Regions from separate parts of the Microcoleus sp. N9_A1 genome, predicted to be linked through region 2. Evidence: riboswitches for the same ligand, from Rfam matches in the RefSeq annotation. Region 2 holds a riboswitch; each other region holds the start of a gene.
The links. A riboswitch is a leader RNA that binds a small molecule or an ion and turns the genes downstream of it on or off. The one in region 2 is predicted to bind cobalamin.
Positions count from the first base shown of each region.

Region 1 (5,044 bases), on a different contig from region 2:
TCCTCCTACAACTAATATTTCTCTGGGTTCAACCCATTCTAAGTGAGATTTTAAGTTTAAATAGTTTAGAAATGCTACTGACAAAGTCATACAAAATCCGGCAGTGAGAAAAGCTCTTTTGGTAGCATCTACTTCAAGAACTTGTCTGGCTATCTGCTCGTCAATCTGCTTGTTAAATACCGAATTGACTATCTTGTAAATCAGGGATGCCAGCGCTAGAATCAAGAAGACTCTAACGGTAGAAGCATACAAGGAAAATGATAAAAGCAGCATAATAACTGCTGCTATCGTAATATTTTCGATTGTAACATTCGTAATCCTTCCTCCTAGTATTAAGGCTCCAAGTAAAGTTACTGCTAGCGAAACCAGCACTGACCCAGCATACACAAAACTTATTAATTGATTATCGATCGTCCCCTTCCCGATATCTAAAAGAATACTGGTTAATATGCTGCTAATAAAATTAAAAAAAATCAATCCTATTAACCCTCCACATAAAGCTAGAAACCAATTAAAATCATATTTGTTTGATTGGGCTGTAATGGCGAGTTCGGCGACTAAAAATCCCAATAAGCCACTCGTAAAACAGATGGGAAGCATGATAGTAGTAGTCCCAGAATACAAAGAGATGTCAACCACCGGATAGACGAAACTATAATCAATCCAGTCAAATATGAAAAATGTTAACAGCAAACAGCACATAAAAGTTGCTAATATTAAACAGAACATAAAAATCAGCCTGAATACTGACAAAAAATTAGTTTTTTGCGGTACGGGCAGCGGGGCTGTTGTAGCTTGCAATTCTATTGTATGAGTTTCGGGTTCAGAATTAGCGCGCAAGATGATTTGGCGGTTGTAAGTTTGACTTGCCAGCAATTTGCTCGTATCGACTGCGATTGTACACTGGATATAATTGCTTTCAAATGCCTGCGGTTCAAAGGAGATCCAAGAGTGGTCGTAGGGCGTGTGGGGCGGATCGTTCGGATGTGGCGCGACTTCCCACCTGCCACAAAGCATTGTATCGGGAATTGGGTTGCTAATGGCAATAGTTTGTGTTAAGGTTTCTCCATATTCAGTAGCTGTGAATTGAAGGCGATCGCGCTCAATTCTCACTTTCGGCAAGCTGCTGACATCCAAAGATTCTAGCGCAGTTAAAGCATCCGCAGCCGATGGAAATCTGTCTTGCAATCTCGGCGCTACCATCCTCTCCAACCAATTCATCCAACCCTGCTGCAATGGCGGTACTAAATGCCGGAAATGAATGCCATAATTGGCATCAACTAAATTACCGACATCCGCGGATTTCGTACCAGTTAACAAGCAAATCAGCGTTATCCCCAAGCCGTAAAGGTCGGAGGCTTTTGTTAATTTTCGGTTGAACATTTGTTCCGGCGGCATGAATCCCATCGTGCCTTTGACGACGCTGCTGGCGGCGATATTTCCACCTCCTAGCCGAGCAAAACCGAAGTCTACTAAATAAACATTTAGTTCGTCATCTATTAACAAGTTTTCTGGCTTAATGTCGCGGTGAATTATCGGCGGTTTCTGAGATTGCAGGTTAACTAAAATCTCTAAAGTTGCGATCGCAATTTGCTTGATATCCGGCGGGGAAAAAGTCCGCGCGACAGCAGATTCGGCATTTTTGTATTCCTGCACCATGCAGAAACCGCTGTCAGTTTGAAAAGAATCGAGATAGCGGGGAATGCCCGGAAAATCCAGATTTTGCAAAACTTTAATTTCTTGTTCGTAAGCTTCGTATTCTGCCCAGCTAGCACCTAATTGGGCAAATTGAAATTGCTTAATTACAACGGATTTTTTTGTGTTAATTTTTGTGCCAAGATAGGTGACGCGGCCGCCCAAACTGTTGTATCCGAGTTCGCGACTTATTTGATAGCCATGTTTGGAAAAGTCTGGAAAAGCGTTCATAGGTAATTACTATGGTTGGTAGTAAGGACTAAAGTCCTGAAGCCGTTATCTTATAAGGACTAAAGTCCTTACTACGAACGAAACGATCGCTCTTACAAACATAACTTTTTTGAAAAAAGGCGGCAAGTGCGGTATGATGTGACTTCGCGATCGGTTCTAGCGAGGAGCAGCCGCTAGAGGAAACGGGGAAAGTTCGGTGCAAGTCCGGCGCTGTCCCGCAACTGTAATGAAACCGTTGTGGTTTCTCAAGTCAGAATGCCCGCCGATATCTAACTCACTTTTGAACGCATCTGCGAGGTACGGATGATGGATGGAATTAACACGGCTGTACGCACAAAGCACAGTCTGTTTGTTTGCACTGCTTGCGCTAGTGTTTGGAAAAACGGCAAGCGCGAAGGTAAAAGCGGCGGTCAACAATTTATGGAAGACTTATCGAAACTCGCTAAAGATTGGGAGTTTTCTGATAAGTTTGAGATTCAAGAGGTTGAGTGCATGAGTGCTTGCAGTCACTCTTGTGCGGTGTCTTTTGCTGCTGTTGGAAAGTACACTTATCTGTTTGGCGATTTACCAGCAAATGAGTCGGAAAGCGTCGCGGCGGTACTCGAATGCGCGGGTCAATACTATGCCAAACCGGACGGTTTGTTGCCGTGGTCTGAGCGTCCTCCAGCTCTGAAAAAAGGTGTTTTAGCAAAGATTCCACCGCTGGCAAATTAGAGCCTTTCTCGTTACCATGCTCTGCCCATTGGTGACTACTTAACGTCAAACCGATCGTCTCTCTTGTTTTTATCGAAATCTAGATCCCCCCTAACCAAGGGCGGGCACGGGGGCACCGCCCCTACTAAGGGGGGGACAAGAAATATTCTCAAAGTCCCCCTTCTTAAGGGGGATTTAGGGGGATCTAGACTTCGCTTAAAAGCGACTTTTATTGTAGATTTCAGTCTTAAGTTGTCACCTACGATCTCGGTCTGGTAACACATATGCAGAGGCTCTGCCTCGTATTAAAAGCGCTCCTTTATTCCAGCGAGGCAGAGCCTCTAGATTAGCATTCCCAGGCAGAGCCTGGGAACGAGATGTCCCATCACCAAATAAGCACAAAATTATCAATGCACAAAATTCCTGTTACTGTCATCACTGGTTTTCTTGGTAGCGGCAAAACTACCTTAATTCGCCACTTATTGCAAAATAATCAAGGTCGCCGCATTGCTGTTCTGGTTAACGAATTTGGCGAAATCGGAATTGACGGAGAACTGCTGCGCGATTGCCAAGTTTGCGACGAAGAAGAAAATGTCAGCAGCAATATTGTAGAACTAACAAATGGTTGTCTTTGCTGCACTGTTCAAGAGGAATTCTTGCCGACTATGCAGAAATTGTTGAAGCGCAGAGAACAAATTGATTGTATTTTAATTGAGACTTCTGGCCTCGCACTTCCTAAACCTTTAATTCAAGCTTTTCGCTGGCCGGAAATTCGCACCGGTGCTACAGTAGACGGTGTTGTTGCTGTTGTCGATTGCGAAGCTATTGCTAGCGGTAGTTTTGTCGGTGATATCGATGCTTTGATGGCACAGCGACAAGCTGATGATAGTTTAGATCACGAAACTCCGATCGAGGAATTGTTTGAAGACCAGTTAGCCTGTGCCGATATGGTACTTTTAACGAAGGTCGATCGCGTAAACGAAGAAACTCAACAGAAAGTTCAAACCTGGTTGCAGCAAGAGTTGCGTCCGAGTGTGAAAATTGTGCCTTGCAAGGGTGGCGAAATTAACCCTGATGTGCTAATGGGATTTAATGCGGCGGTTGAGGATGATTTGGAGTCTCGTCCGAGTCACCACGACACGGAAGAGGAACATGAACACGATGATGATATTAACTCGACTTTCTTTATTGCCGATCGCGAGTTTGAACCTGAAGCTTTGGTGAAAAAACTGCAATCCTTGATGCAGCAGGAGGAAATCTATCGGATTAAAGGGTTTGTGGCGGTTCCCAAGAAACCGATGAGGATGGTGTTGCAAGGTGTCGGGGAGCGCATAGAATATTTTTACGATCGCCCTTGGCAACCTTCGGAACTCCGCCAAACCAAGCTGGTGATTATTGGTAGAGAGTTGGAGCGCGATCGAATTGCAGCTATAATTAACAACTAATTGTCATCTGAGAGGGGCGGGTTTATCGATATTTTGAATTGCAGCAAATATTATTGGTAAAACTCGCCCCTACAAGCTCTGACGAACAATTTATTAACATTATTTAATATTGTGGTCACTCCCAGCAGGTCTGGTGTAAAATAGCGATAATGGTTATCATTGTACAATAAACGAGGTCAAGTATGGTGACTGCTGGGGCGATCGAATCAGTTCCTGTTACCGTTCTCACAGGCTATCTGGGTGCAGGCAAAACTACGCTACTGAATCACATTTTAACACAGGAACACGGCAAAAAAGTTGCAGTGATCGTCAACGAATTCGGCGAAGTAGGCATCGACAACCAACTAATTATCGATGCCGACGAAGAAATTTTTGAGATGAACAATGGCTGCATTTGCTGTACAGTCCGAGGCGACTTAATTCGGATTATCAACAACTTGATGAAGCGGCGCGACAAATTCGACCACATAGTCATCGAAACCACAGGTTTAGCAGACCCCGCACCCGTAATTCAGACATTCTTTGTAGACGAAGATATGCGGGACAAATTGCTGCTAGATGCAGTTGTCACCGTAGTCGATGCCAAGCACATCTGGCAGCACTGGGACTCAGACGAAGCTCAAGAACAAATTGCTTTTGCTGATGTAGTTTTGCTCAACAAAACAGATTTAGTGAGTGACGAAGAATTGGCAGAATTAGAAAAGCGAATTCGCGCCATGAATGCAATGGCAAAAATTCACCGAACCCGCAATGCTGAATTACAAATGGATGCTTTGTTGGGCGTTAAAGCATTTGATTTGAACCGCGCATTAGACATCGAACCCGACTTTTTGGGCGAGCACACTCACGAACACGACGAAACAGTTACCTCCGTAGCAATAGTAGAATCCGGCGCTATTGACCGCAACAAATTCAGCGATTGGATGGAGGAATTGTTGCGGACTCAAGGGCCAAATATCTTTCGGACAAAAGGAATTTTG
Region 1 is NZ_JAUBRI010000004.1:42,325-47,368, forward strand. It holds gene QUA58_RS02680 (serine/threonine-protein kinase) at 1-1,926, opposite strand, end outside; cobalamin riboswitch at 2,061-2,207, shown strand; gene QUA58_RS02685 (DUF1636 domain-containing protein) at 2,230-2,640, shown strand; gene cobW (cobalamin biosynthesis protein CobW) at 3,030-4,064, shown strand; gene QUA58_RS02695 (GTP-binding protein) at 4,247-5,044, shown strand, end outside.
Region 1: linked by a shared signal. The riboswitch ahead of QUA58_RS02685 (DUF1636 domain-containing protein) and the one ahead of QUA58_RS01165 (energy-coupling factor ABC transporter permease) in region 2 are both predicted to bind cobalamin.

Region 2 (5,044 bases):
TTATTTTCAGCGACGATCACATCTTTAATTTCATCGACCTTATCTAAAGAAATATAGCGATATCGTTCAGTGTTGTAGTCGGCTGTGAATACATATTTTTGGGTTTCGGTGACTAACATATCTCCGTTGGTCTGAACGTCGATTAAGACGTTGATATTCTCCCAGTAGAATGGTAGTTCTTGGGCGGCTACATGAGTGACTGTGACCAGAAATATGGTGAATAATGTGGTGAGGAAATAAAGTATTTTTTTGAGAGGTCGTTTATTCATAATATAATTCCTACTGAGTAGCTATTGATTGCTATTATTCAATAGGTTTCTAGTAAGGTCAATTCATAAAGTTCATTAATTTAGTTCATAAAAGTCATATTATGGTTTTGTCACAAAGATGAGACGGCGGTTGAAACCGCGTCTACACAAACAATGTCCGAGATGAGACGGCGGTTGAAACCGCGTCTACACAAACAATGTCCGCCTCCGCGGACTGAAGAAAATAAGATGGTTTCAACCGCCGATTCTTCAACCTGCGGAGGCAGGTTTTGTCTGTATAGACGCGGTTTTAACCGCCGATTCTTCAACCTGCGGAGGCAGGTTTTGTCTGTATAGACGCGGTTTTAACCGCCGATTCTGTACAAACGCGGTTTCAACCGCCCGGTATCCTGACAATACTTAACAGGGTTAAAACCGTGCAGCCAAACACGGCTTCAAATGTATATCTGCGCGATGGTTTGTAAGGGTAGGAATTCCAAACGCGGAGTTCTCCGTTGAAGCCGCGCGAGGCTAAAGTCAGGGAAACTTGACGGTAATTTTCTAAAGTTCGCAGCAGCAATTGACCGATTAAAATGCCTAAACTGTGCATTCCCCGCTTCCAAGTGCGGTAGCCGCAGCGGGAGTTTTGTGCTGTCCAAAGTTCGTCGGCGATCGCCAATAAGCTAAAAATAAAGCGGTACATTAGTAATAGCAGTTCTGTGACTAACTCTGGACAGCGTAATTGTCTCAGAATCTGCAAGATTTCGGTAAATGGCACCGTCAACAGGATGAAATACATACAGCTTGTGGATGCGAAGGCGCGGGCAAACAGCAAGCTCACTTGGTATATCCCAGTGCGGCTCGCATAGAGATAAAAAGTGCCGGTGCTAATTCCCCAACCTTGCCAAATATCCCACTGAATTTCCGGGATTCGATCGCCCGCAACGGCACCCATCGCCAAAGCAGGCAAACTCGTCAGCAAAAACACCAGCGGTACCGACAGCAACCGCAGATAGAGTTTCGCCGGAATTCCTGCATAAACGACGATCCAGATTGTCAACCAGAGGGCGATCGACAACTGCACCGCTGCATGGGAAACTAGAGACAGGATTAAAAGGGCGATCGCAAATGATAGTTTGTGAGCTGGCGGCAAACCGCGCAACCTATTTGTATAAGCCAGACTATCAATCTGATGGTTCATTCCAAGGTTTTGCGATCGGAATTTTGTCGAGATTGCGATCGGCCTTTATATAACCCGATCGCGTAGCCAATTACGCCAGCCCCCAATGCAGCTTGAGTTGCAAACAGCAAACTTTCAATTTCGCCGCTAGCAGGTTCAAAGAAGTGATTGAACCAAGGTTCATAGCCCGGTTGAATTTCGGTAATTGCCTTTTGGGCTTCCCCATCAGCACCGCCGTATTCACCTCGGACAAATACTAGAGGAAGAACAGCAAGAGCAACCACAGCAGCAACCAAAATCCAATTTTCTCGCGCAGTAGATTGGTGATTTCTTGTATTTTTCTGACTCATGACTTTATGACTCCTGTCTCAATAAATTCAAAGTTTCCAACTCCGGCTTCCCGTAGGAATGCAGCCAATTCCAAACCAATAAAGTCAGCAATCCCTCACTAATAGCCAGAGGAACTTGAGTAATTGCAAAGATGCTAGCAAACTTGATAAACGAAGCTACAAAACCGCCGCTTGCTGCGGGGAAAGCTAACGCTAATTGAATGGAAGTCACCACATAAGTCAGCAAATCCGCCAAAGCCGCAGCACAAAAAATTGCCGCCCGCTGCTTGCCAGTTCGCATCAGCAAATGATAGATAAAATATGCAGCAAACGGCCCGACAATCGCCATCGAAAACATATTTGCTCCCAGGGTTGTCAAGCCGCCGTGGGCTAACAAAATTGCTTGAAAAAGCAGCACTAAAGCGCCGAGTACAGCCATCACCGAAGGGCCGAACAAAATCGCACCCAAACCAGTACCCGTCGGGTGAGAACAACTCCCCGTTACCGAAGGAATTTTCAAAGCAGAAAGCACAAAAGTAAATGCGCCTGCTAAAGCTAACAGTAATTTAAGTTCCGGGTGTTCTTTGGTAATGCGGGCGATCGATCGCAAACCGACTATAAAAAAAGGTAACGCCACTATCCACCAAAACGCCGCCCATTGCACCGGCAAAAAACCTTCCGAAATGTGCATAGCTGCGGCAGGCGTTGCCGATGCTAGGACAATATAACAACTCAAGCCAGCCATCAATCCCAGGCTGACTAATTTCCGATTTCTGGCCTTCACGCTGAACCTCGCAGATGAGACTATGTAAACAAACACATCGGCGGGCATCCTGACTCAGAAAGCGACATCGCTTTCATTACAGTTGCGGGACAGCGCCGGACTTGCACCGAACTTTCCCCCTTTCCTCTAATGGCTGCTCCCCATTAGAACCGAATGATTAGCTTAGTATAGTCGATCGCGCCAGTCCGATCCCAAATTTCACAAAAATTATTCAACTTCAGTAAATTAAAATTACCTATCATCGTTCTATTCTCTTTTCTTCTCTGCTTCTCCTTCGCGTCCTAGCGCTGACGCGCGACTTCGCCTAAAGCGTCTTCGCGGTTCGTTCAATAAATAATATTTACCAATTACCAATTACCCATTACCAGGTAAATATCACCAAACAGAGAAAGGCTATAATCTTAAGTAAGTTTTGAGGAAAGCCGCAATGTTAAAGTACAACTTGCCGAGGAACTTGCCCTCAGCCGACGAACTACCAGATTCGGATGAAACGCCTGTGGATAACGAACTGCAATAACTAATACCGGGGTTGTTAAAAGCAACCTTGCTGATACTTTGGGCAGAACGCATGGACTGGTTTTTTGGCATAGATATGGGTATCTATTATCACCCAGATAAACCTGCCATTGTCCCAGATGCTTTCTTAAGTTTAGGAGTAGAACGGTTTTACGACGAAGAATTGCGTCCCAGTTACGTGCTGTGGGATGAAAATGTCATGCCACTTTTCGTGCTAGAAGTTGTTTCCCCAACTTATCGCAAGGAATACAGCACAAAATTGGAGATTTATCAAGATTTAGGCATACTTTATTACGTCATTTATTCTTCCCGCCGCCGTCGAAAACCTCATTTGGAAGTACACAAGCTAGTCAATGGAAAGTACGAGTTACAGTCAGGAAATCCAATTTGGATGCCAGAAATAGGTTTGGGAATTGGTTGTGAAAGGGGAAACTATTCTGGGGTAGCAAGGGAGTGGTTGTATTGGTACGATGCCGATGGAAAACGCTATCTGACACCTGAAGAACAGGTAAAACAATCAGCAGAACGTATCCAACAGGAATCGCAGCGCGCCGAACAAGCATCGCAGCGCGCCCAACAGGAATCGCAGCGCGCCGATCGATTAGCTGAACGTTCCGATCGATTAGCTCAGCGATTGCGGGAGTTGGGGATTGATCCTGAGAATCTGAGCTGATGGCAGTAAAGACACAATACTTACACAGTCTTGACGCTCAGAAACCGGGTTTTTCAACGCCCGATCGATCGCCCTCAACAGAGAATTTTCGGGAACAAACCCGGTTTCTGCGTCCAGAAATATGTGAATATTTATCGCAAAAATCAGGAAAGATAGAGCTAGATTTGGGAAAAACAGAGAGTTTGACGGCAAACATTGAGATCCAGCTCGAAAACATGAAAATCAGGAGAGGTTATTAAATAATGGTCATGGATCTGCGTTATTACGATGTCATCTGTTTTGGTGATGAAGTTCCAGGAGTTCTAGCTGTTATCTCGGCCGCCAGAGAATATCGTCGCCGGACAAAGCGTTATCCGCGAGTTCTGCTGATGTCTAAAGGAAGCTTGCAAGAAGGAATTGGCGGGCATTTGGTAAGAGGCGGCCTTGCTTATTTAGATAGAAGTCAGATTAGTCAAGAACTTAAACAATCTTTAAATTTAGATACCTTTGGTTCACCGCCGGCAATCTATAAAGAATTCCTGCAAAAATCCGGTGTTACGACAATTGCACTTGATTCCGGCAAAGCCAGTGCAGCCCTGAAAGAAATGCTGTTACAAGCTGGAGTCGATATCCTCAGCAAAGTAGAAATTCAATCAGTCAATAAAGAAGGTCAAAAAATTGCCAGTATAACCACATCAAAAGGCACAGTTTATGCCGGCAAGCAATTTATTGATGCCACTGTCAATGCCGAATTAGCTCAAGCTGCCGGCGTGAGAAAGTTGCAGGGATTTGAAACATTCGGTCTGCCTAACTCAGAACTTCCAGTCACCCTCGTTTTTGAAACTCAAGGACTCAGTGCAAGAGCACTGAAAGAATTCGATTACATTTATCTAAACCGCTTCACAAACCTTGCCGATTCAGAGGCTCAAAATTTTTTGCTGCACGCTGCCGGCAAGGATGCCCAACTAGCAGAAAAACTACGCCTGGAAATGATCGACACTAGAGGCAATCTCAAAACTCTGTGGGCGGGAAGCGATTACATGGATGTTCGATCGCCGACTCTGTCTGTAGCTTACCACTCCTTTAGAGGAAGAAAGCTATCTTTTCCTGAAACTGGCATGATTTTAGATCTGGGAAATATAGCAATACTTCCAAATGAAAGACTTTCGTGGAATGCGCTTTTATTTGCCGTCACCGCCAGCGAAGCGGAAGCCTTAGCCAGAAGCGGGAGCAAACCCACGGCTAATATGCAAAAAGAGATATTATTTCTTGCAGCTTGGCTGAGGAGTTTGGGGGCTACTTCTGTTACTTCTGCCTCAGAACTTTATATCAGAC
Region 2 is NZ_JAUBRI010000002.1:61,596-66,639, forward strand. It holds gene QUA58_RS01150 (DUF2207 domain-containing protein) at 1-269, opposite strand, end outside; gene cbiQ (cobalt ECF transporter T component CbiQ) at 643-1,449, opposite strand; gene QUA58_RS01160 (energy-coupling factor ABC transporter substrate-binding protein) at 1,446-1,778, opposite strand; gene QUA58_RS01165 (energy-coupling factor ABC transporter permease) at 1,783-2,502, opposite strand; cobalamin riboswitch at 2,564-2,710, opposite strand; partial or broken gene QUA58_RS01170 (Uma2 family endonuclease) at 2,969-3,730, shown strand; gene QUA58_RS01175 (hypothetical protein) at 3,730-3,969, shown strand; gene QUA58_RS01180 (FAD-dependent oxidoreductase) at 3,979-5,044, shown strand, end outside.

Region 3 (5,044 bases), on a different contig from region 2:
GGATAGCGATCGCAAGTAAAATCCCATCAAATTCGAGGGGATAAACTGGATTGCGAACGGAACAGGTTCAAGATTTGTAATTGTAGAATGAATAACTTTAGTATCCACATCACAAACCACAACTCCCCGTCCAAAAGACTGAAATCCCTTCCATCCTGTATAACCAATCATCAGCAGATTTGTGTGAATGAAGCCATGTTGCCAGTAGCCAAAGTTTCCCTGCCAGATGCTATTTTCCGGTCGCATTTACTTCCTCCCGCAGCGTTTTGGCAGCTTCCACCATATTTTTTAAAGCCGGAATTACTTCTTCCCAACGCCGTGTTTTCAGGCCGCAATCGGGATTTACCCAAATTTGCTGCACAAGTAAATTGGCAATTCCAGTTCGCAACTGCTGCAAAATCTGTTCTGTTGTTGGCACTACTGGACTGTGGATGTCATACACGCCGTTACCCACTTGATAGGTGTAGCCTGCAGCGATGATTTCATGCAGCGTTTGGTTGTTGCTGCGACTATTTTCAATCGAAATCACATCGGCATCTAACCGTTCAATGTCTTTGATAATGTCGCCGAATTCGCAGTAGCACATATGCGTGTGAATTTGAGTCTGGGGATGAGCGACTGCGGTTGCCAAACGAAACGCATCTACTGCCCAAGACAGGTATTCACTCCAGCGCTCTAGCTTCAGAGGTAAACCTTCGCGTAATGCGGGTTCATCTACTTGAATTACCCTCGCTCCTGCTGCTTCTAAATCTGCCACTTCATCGCGCAATGCCAGCGCAATTTGAAACGCTTGTTCCTGTCGTGAAATATCGGTGCGCGGATATGACCAATTTAAAATTGTTACGGGAGCTGTTAGCATTCCTTTAACTGGTTTTTGCGTCAATGATTGCGCTACTTTAAACTCGCGTACAGTCATTGGGGCAGTACGAACGACATCACCGTAAATAATCGGCGGACGCACGTACCGACTGCCATAGCTTTGCACCCAGCCATTTTGCGTGAAGGCAAATCCATCTAACTGTTGTCCAAAGTATTCCACCATATCGGTGCGTTCAAATTCGCCATGCACTAGCACATCCAGCCCAATTTCTTCTTGGAGTTTAATGCTGTTGGCAATCTCAGCATCAATAGCTGCTTCATACTCTGGCTGACTCAATTCACCCTTTTTATACCGTACTCGCAGTTGTCGCACTTCTGATGTTTGAGGAAATGAGCCGATCGTTGTGGTGGGAAAAATGGGCAGAGAAATCTGTTTTGACAGCCGCAAACCGTAGGATAATTCCCGTAGAAAGTCATTTGTCGTAATGCTTTTCATGCGTGACTGCACGGCAGGATTGGCTGGACTAAATTGCTCGAATTTTGTCCAGGCATCGGTAATCTTGGCGCGATCGCTCTCAGTTTCTTCTCCTGTTAAACTGCGTGCCAAAAACTTCACCGCTTGCAGTTTTTGTTCTGCAAAACTCAACACATTGCGGAGAGGTTCTGGCAACTTTGTTTCCCGTTTGGCATCGTAGGGAACAAACTGCAATGATGCCGACGGCTGAATGACGATATTAGGCGTAATTCTTTGAATGTCTTGCAGCACTGGCAGCAATTGTTCTGGACGGATTTGCCAGATGTTGCGGGCATCCACAATGCCAACGCCCAGATGCTTATCTGGGGGAAATCCATATTGCTTGAGTAAATCTAAATTGCGTCCGCGAGTGAAGTCTAAACTAATCGCGGTAACAGGCAATGCCATCACCCAAGAATAAGCTTCACCCAAGTCATCAAAGTAAGTGACAAGATGCAGCGGTAAATCGACTTTAGCAAAGGCTTGATAAGCAGTTTGATAGTGTGCTTTGAAGTTGTTTGCATCTCCCAGAACTAAGGCAGGTTCATGTATCTGCACTTCGGCAACCCCAAGGGCTTTTAATTGCGTCAAGAGTTCGATGTAGCGCGGCAGCAATTGCGCTAGAGAATCTTCCATTGCGCCATCTAACCGACTCAACCGCAGTAGCGTACAGGGGCCAAGAACGATCGGCACTGCCCGCTCCCCTAACGTCGCTTTTGCCCGCTGCACCGTCTCCAGAAAATCGCTGAAATCTGCTGGTTGCAGTTGGGTTGGAATTTCAGGCACGAGGTAGTGATAGTTGCTATCAAACCATTTGGTCATCTCTAGGGCCGGAATTCCTTCTTTGCCCCGTGCCATTGCAAAGTATCGATCGAGTCCTGATAACCCCTGAAAGCGTTTGGGAATTAGACCTAAACGAATTGTCCAGTCAAGCACGTGATCGTAGAGTGTAGTATCGCCTACACCGATGCGATCGATGCCTGTCTGTAGCTGTGTTTTCCAGTTTTCTATTTCTACAGTTTGAACAGTAGACAGTAAAGTATTTGCCTCTAATTTGCCACTCCAAAAACCTTCCAAAGCTTTCTTGACTTCACGGTTTTTACCAATGCGGGGATATCCAAGAGTTGCCGTTAAAATTGACATAATTGCTCCTAATTTGGGGTTGTCAATTGATTCATCAGTCAATAGAAACTCTGTCGGAAACCAAGAGGTATCCGATGCCGAATTTCCGACAGCAATGCCATTAGATTGCAAGGCGCATCAAAGGCAAAAGCATCTGAATTTCCAACAAAGCTATAAAAAAGCTGTTAGAAATTACAGCAGGCAAAGGCCCAGCAAGATTCCTTGCATCTGAAACTAGATAATGCTGTTCATGTTAGTTTTTCAAACTTGCTATCTCGCCCTAGAAACCAATTCCACCACAGGTTTCTCACGGGTTAAGGAGTATAATCGCCGATCGCGCAGCGTCTCTGAAAGAGAATCGAATTGAAAACAAAATGCTGAATACATCCGTACCTCGCAGATGGGTTAAATGAAACGATACAATCGGCGGGCATCCTGACTAAGAAACGATTGTACGCTTCATCACAGTTGCGGGACAGCGCCGGGTTCGCACCGGACTTTCCCCGTTTCCTCTAGTGGGTGATCTCCACCAGAACCGATTACTTCTGACAATACCACATTTCTGAAAATTTGCAACCCCTCAGACAAATAGCGCGATATGTAGAGTTTTTCGATCGTCGGCTGTTCATCTGCTCCCACGGTCGCCGCCTTCTGGTAAATGGGTTATTGTAGTTAACGAGTTCGATCGTTCCGCAAATCTAAACGGAGGACATATCGCACTTTATTTTTTAAATTCAAGTGGTGTAATCTAGTGAATTTGCAAAAAATCTGGCTAAAATATCGAGTTTTTCAGGCAGTTATATTCTTAGGATTGGGTTTGCTGTTAACCATCGCTCTTTCGCTTTCTTTTGGTGCGGTACCGATGAGTACCGATCAATTGTGGCAAGCATTTCTGCACCGAGGCGATGCTGTCAATCAGACTATTTTCTGGGAATTGCGTTTGCCCAGAGTTGGGGCAGCGCTGACAGTTGGTGGGGCTTTGGGAATGTCGGGGGCTTTGCTGCAAGGTTTGCTCCGCAACGGTTTAGCCGATCCTTTTGTATTAGGAATTTCGGCTGGTGCAGGGTTGGTTGCGATTACCATGCTGACTTTGGGAATATTTCAAACTTGGGTGCCTTTGGCGGCTTGGATAGGTGCTATTTTAACTTCGATGCTGGTCTACTTTTTGGGAAAAACTAAAACGGGGATTTCTGTTGAACGTTTAGTTTTAGCTGGTGTGGCTGTGAGTTCTCTGTTTGGGGCAATACAAACTACACTGCTGCTGTTAGCTGAAGACAGCCGCTTGCAAGCTGCTTTGAATTGGTTGATCGGCAGTTTGAACGGTCGCGGTTGGTCAGATTTGCAGGTTGCTGCACCTTATATTTTGGCTGCTTTGCTGTTAGGATGTTTTTTGGGGCGATCGATAAATTTGCTGGCTTTGGGCGACGATTTAGCTGTTGGTTTGGGGGTTTCGCTGGTACGATCGCGCTTGTTGATTGGGGGTGTTGCTACTTTGCTAGCTGCGAGTGCTGTCAGCATCGGCGGATTAATTGGTTTTGTGGGATTGGTTGTGCCTCACGGGGTGCGTTTGTTGGTTGGTAATGATTATCGGTTTGTGTTGCCGCTGAGTGCGATCGGCGGTGCTTGGGTGTTGACTTTTGCGGATTTTTTGGCTCGTTTGGGTGCGGTAGAATTGCCTGTGGGTACGGTTACGGCTTTGTTGGGTTCTCCGCTGTTTGTCTGGCTGCTTTATCGGCGTTCTAGTCAGTAGGAAAGAAGGAAGAAGGAAGAAGGAAGAGGGAAGAAGGAAGAGGGAAGAAGGAAGAAGGAAGAAGGAAGAGGGAAGAAGGAAGACGCAAAATTAATTACCGATTACCGATTACCGATTACCAATAACCAATAATAAAATATAATGTCTTTACAAATTCAAAATTTAACTGGGGGTTACGGCGAAGTTGCGATCGCCCACAACATCACTTTATCTTTGCAACCTGGTGAGTGGTTGAGTCTCATCGGTGCCAACGGTTCTGGTAAGTCTACTTTCTTGAAGTTAGTTAGCCGCATCCTAACTCCGCAGCAAGGAAGTGTGTTGCTTGATGGCAAGGCTATTCATACTCAACCTGCGGCTGTTGTCGCTCAAAAATTAGCGATTTTGCCGCAGCAGCAAACAGTACCGGAAGGTTTGACGGTAAGGCAATTAGTTAGTTTGGGGCGTTCTCCTCATCAGGGTTGGTGGCAGTGGGAATTGAGCAAGGAAGATGCGGAAAAGGTGGAAGTTGCGATCGCTCAAACTGGGATTGAGGAATTTCGCGATCGCCCTGTCGAACAACTCTCAGGAGGCGAACGCCAGCGCGCGTTCCTCGCCTTAGCTTTGGCTCAAAATCCGCAAGTTTTGCTATTAGATGAGCCTACTACTTATTTAGATATTTGCTATCAGTTGCAATTGTTAGAGCTGCTTAACCAACTAAATCTAGAACAAAAATTGACGATTATTACGGTGCTGCATGAAATTAATTTAGCGGCTAGGTACAGTTCGCGGATTGCCATGTTAAATAAAGGGGAACTTTTTTGTGTAGGAACTCCCGCAGAAGTTTTAACTCCTAATAATTT
Region 3 is NZ_JAUBRI010000004.1:166,659-171,702, reverse strand. It holds gene QUA58_RS03285 (hypothetical protein) at 1-246, opposite strand, end outside; gene metE (5-methyltetrahydropteroyltriglutamate--homocysteine S-methyltransferase) at 230-2,476, opposite strand; cobalamin riboswitch at 2,864-3,010, opposite strand; gene QUA58_RS03275 (iron ABC transporter permease) at 3,207-4,205, shown strand; gene QUA58_RS03270 (ABC transporter ATP-binding protein) at 4,347-5,044, shown strand, end outside.
Region 3: linked by a shared signal. The riboswitch ahead of metE (5-methyltetrahydropteroyltriglutamate--homocysteine S-methyltransferase) and the one ahead of QUA58_RS01165 (energy-coupling factor ABC transporter permease) in region 2 are both predicted to bind cobalamin.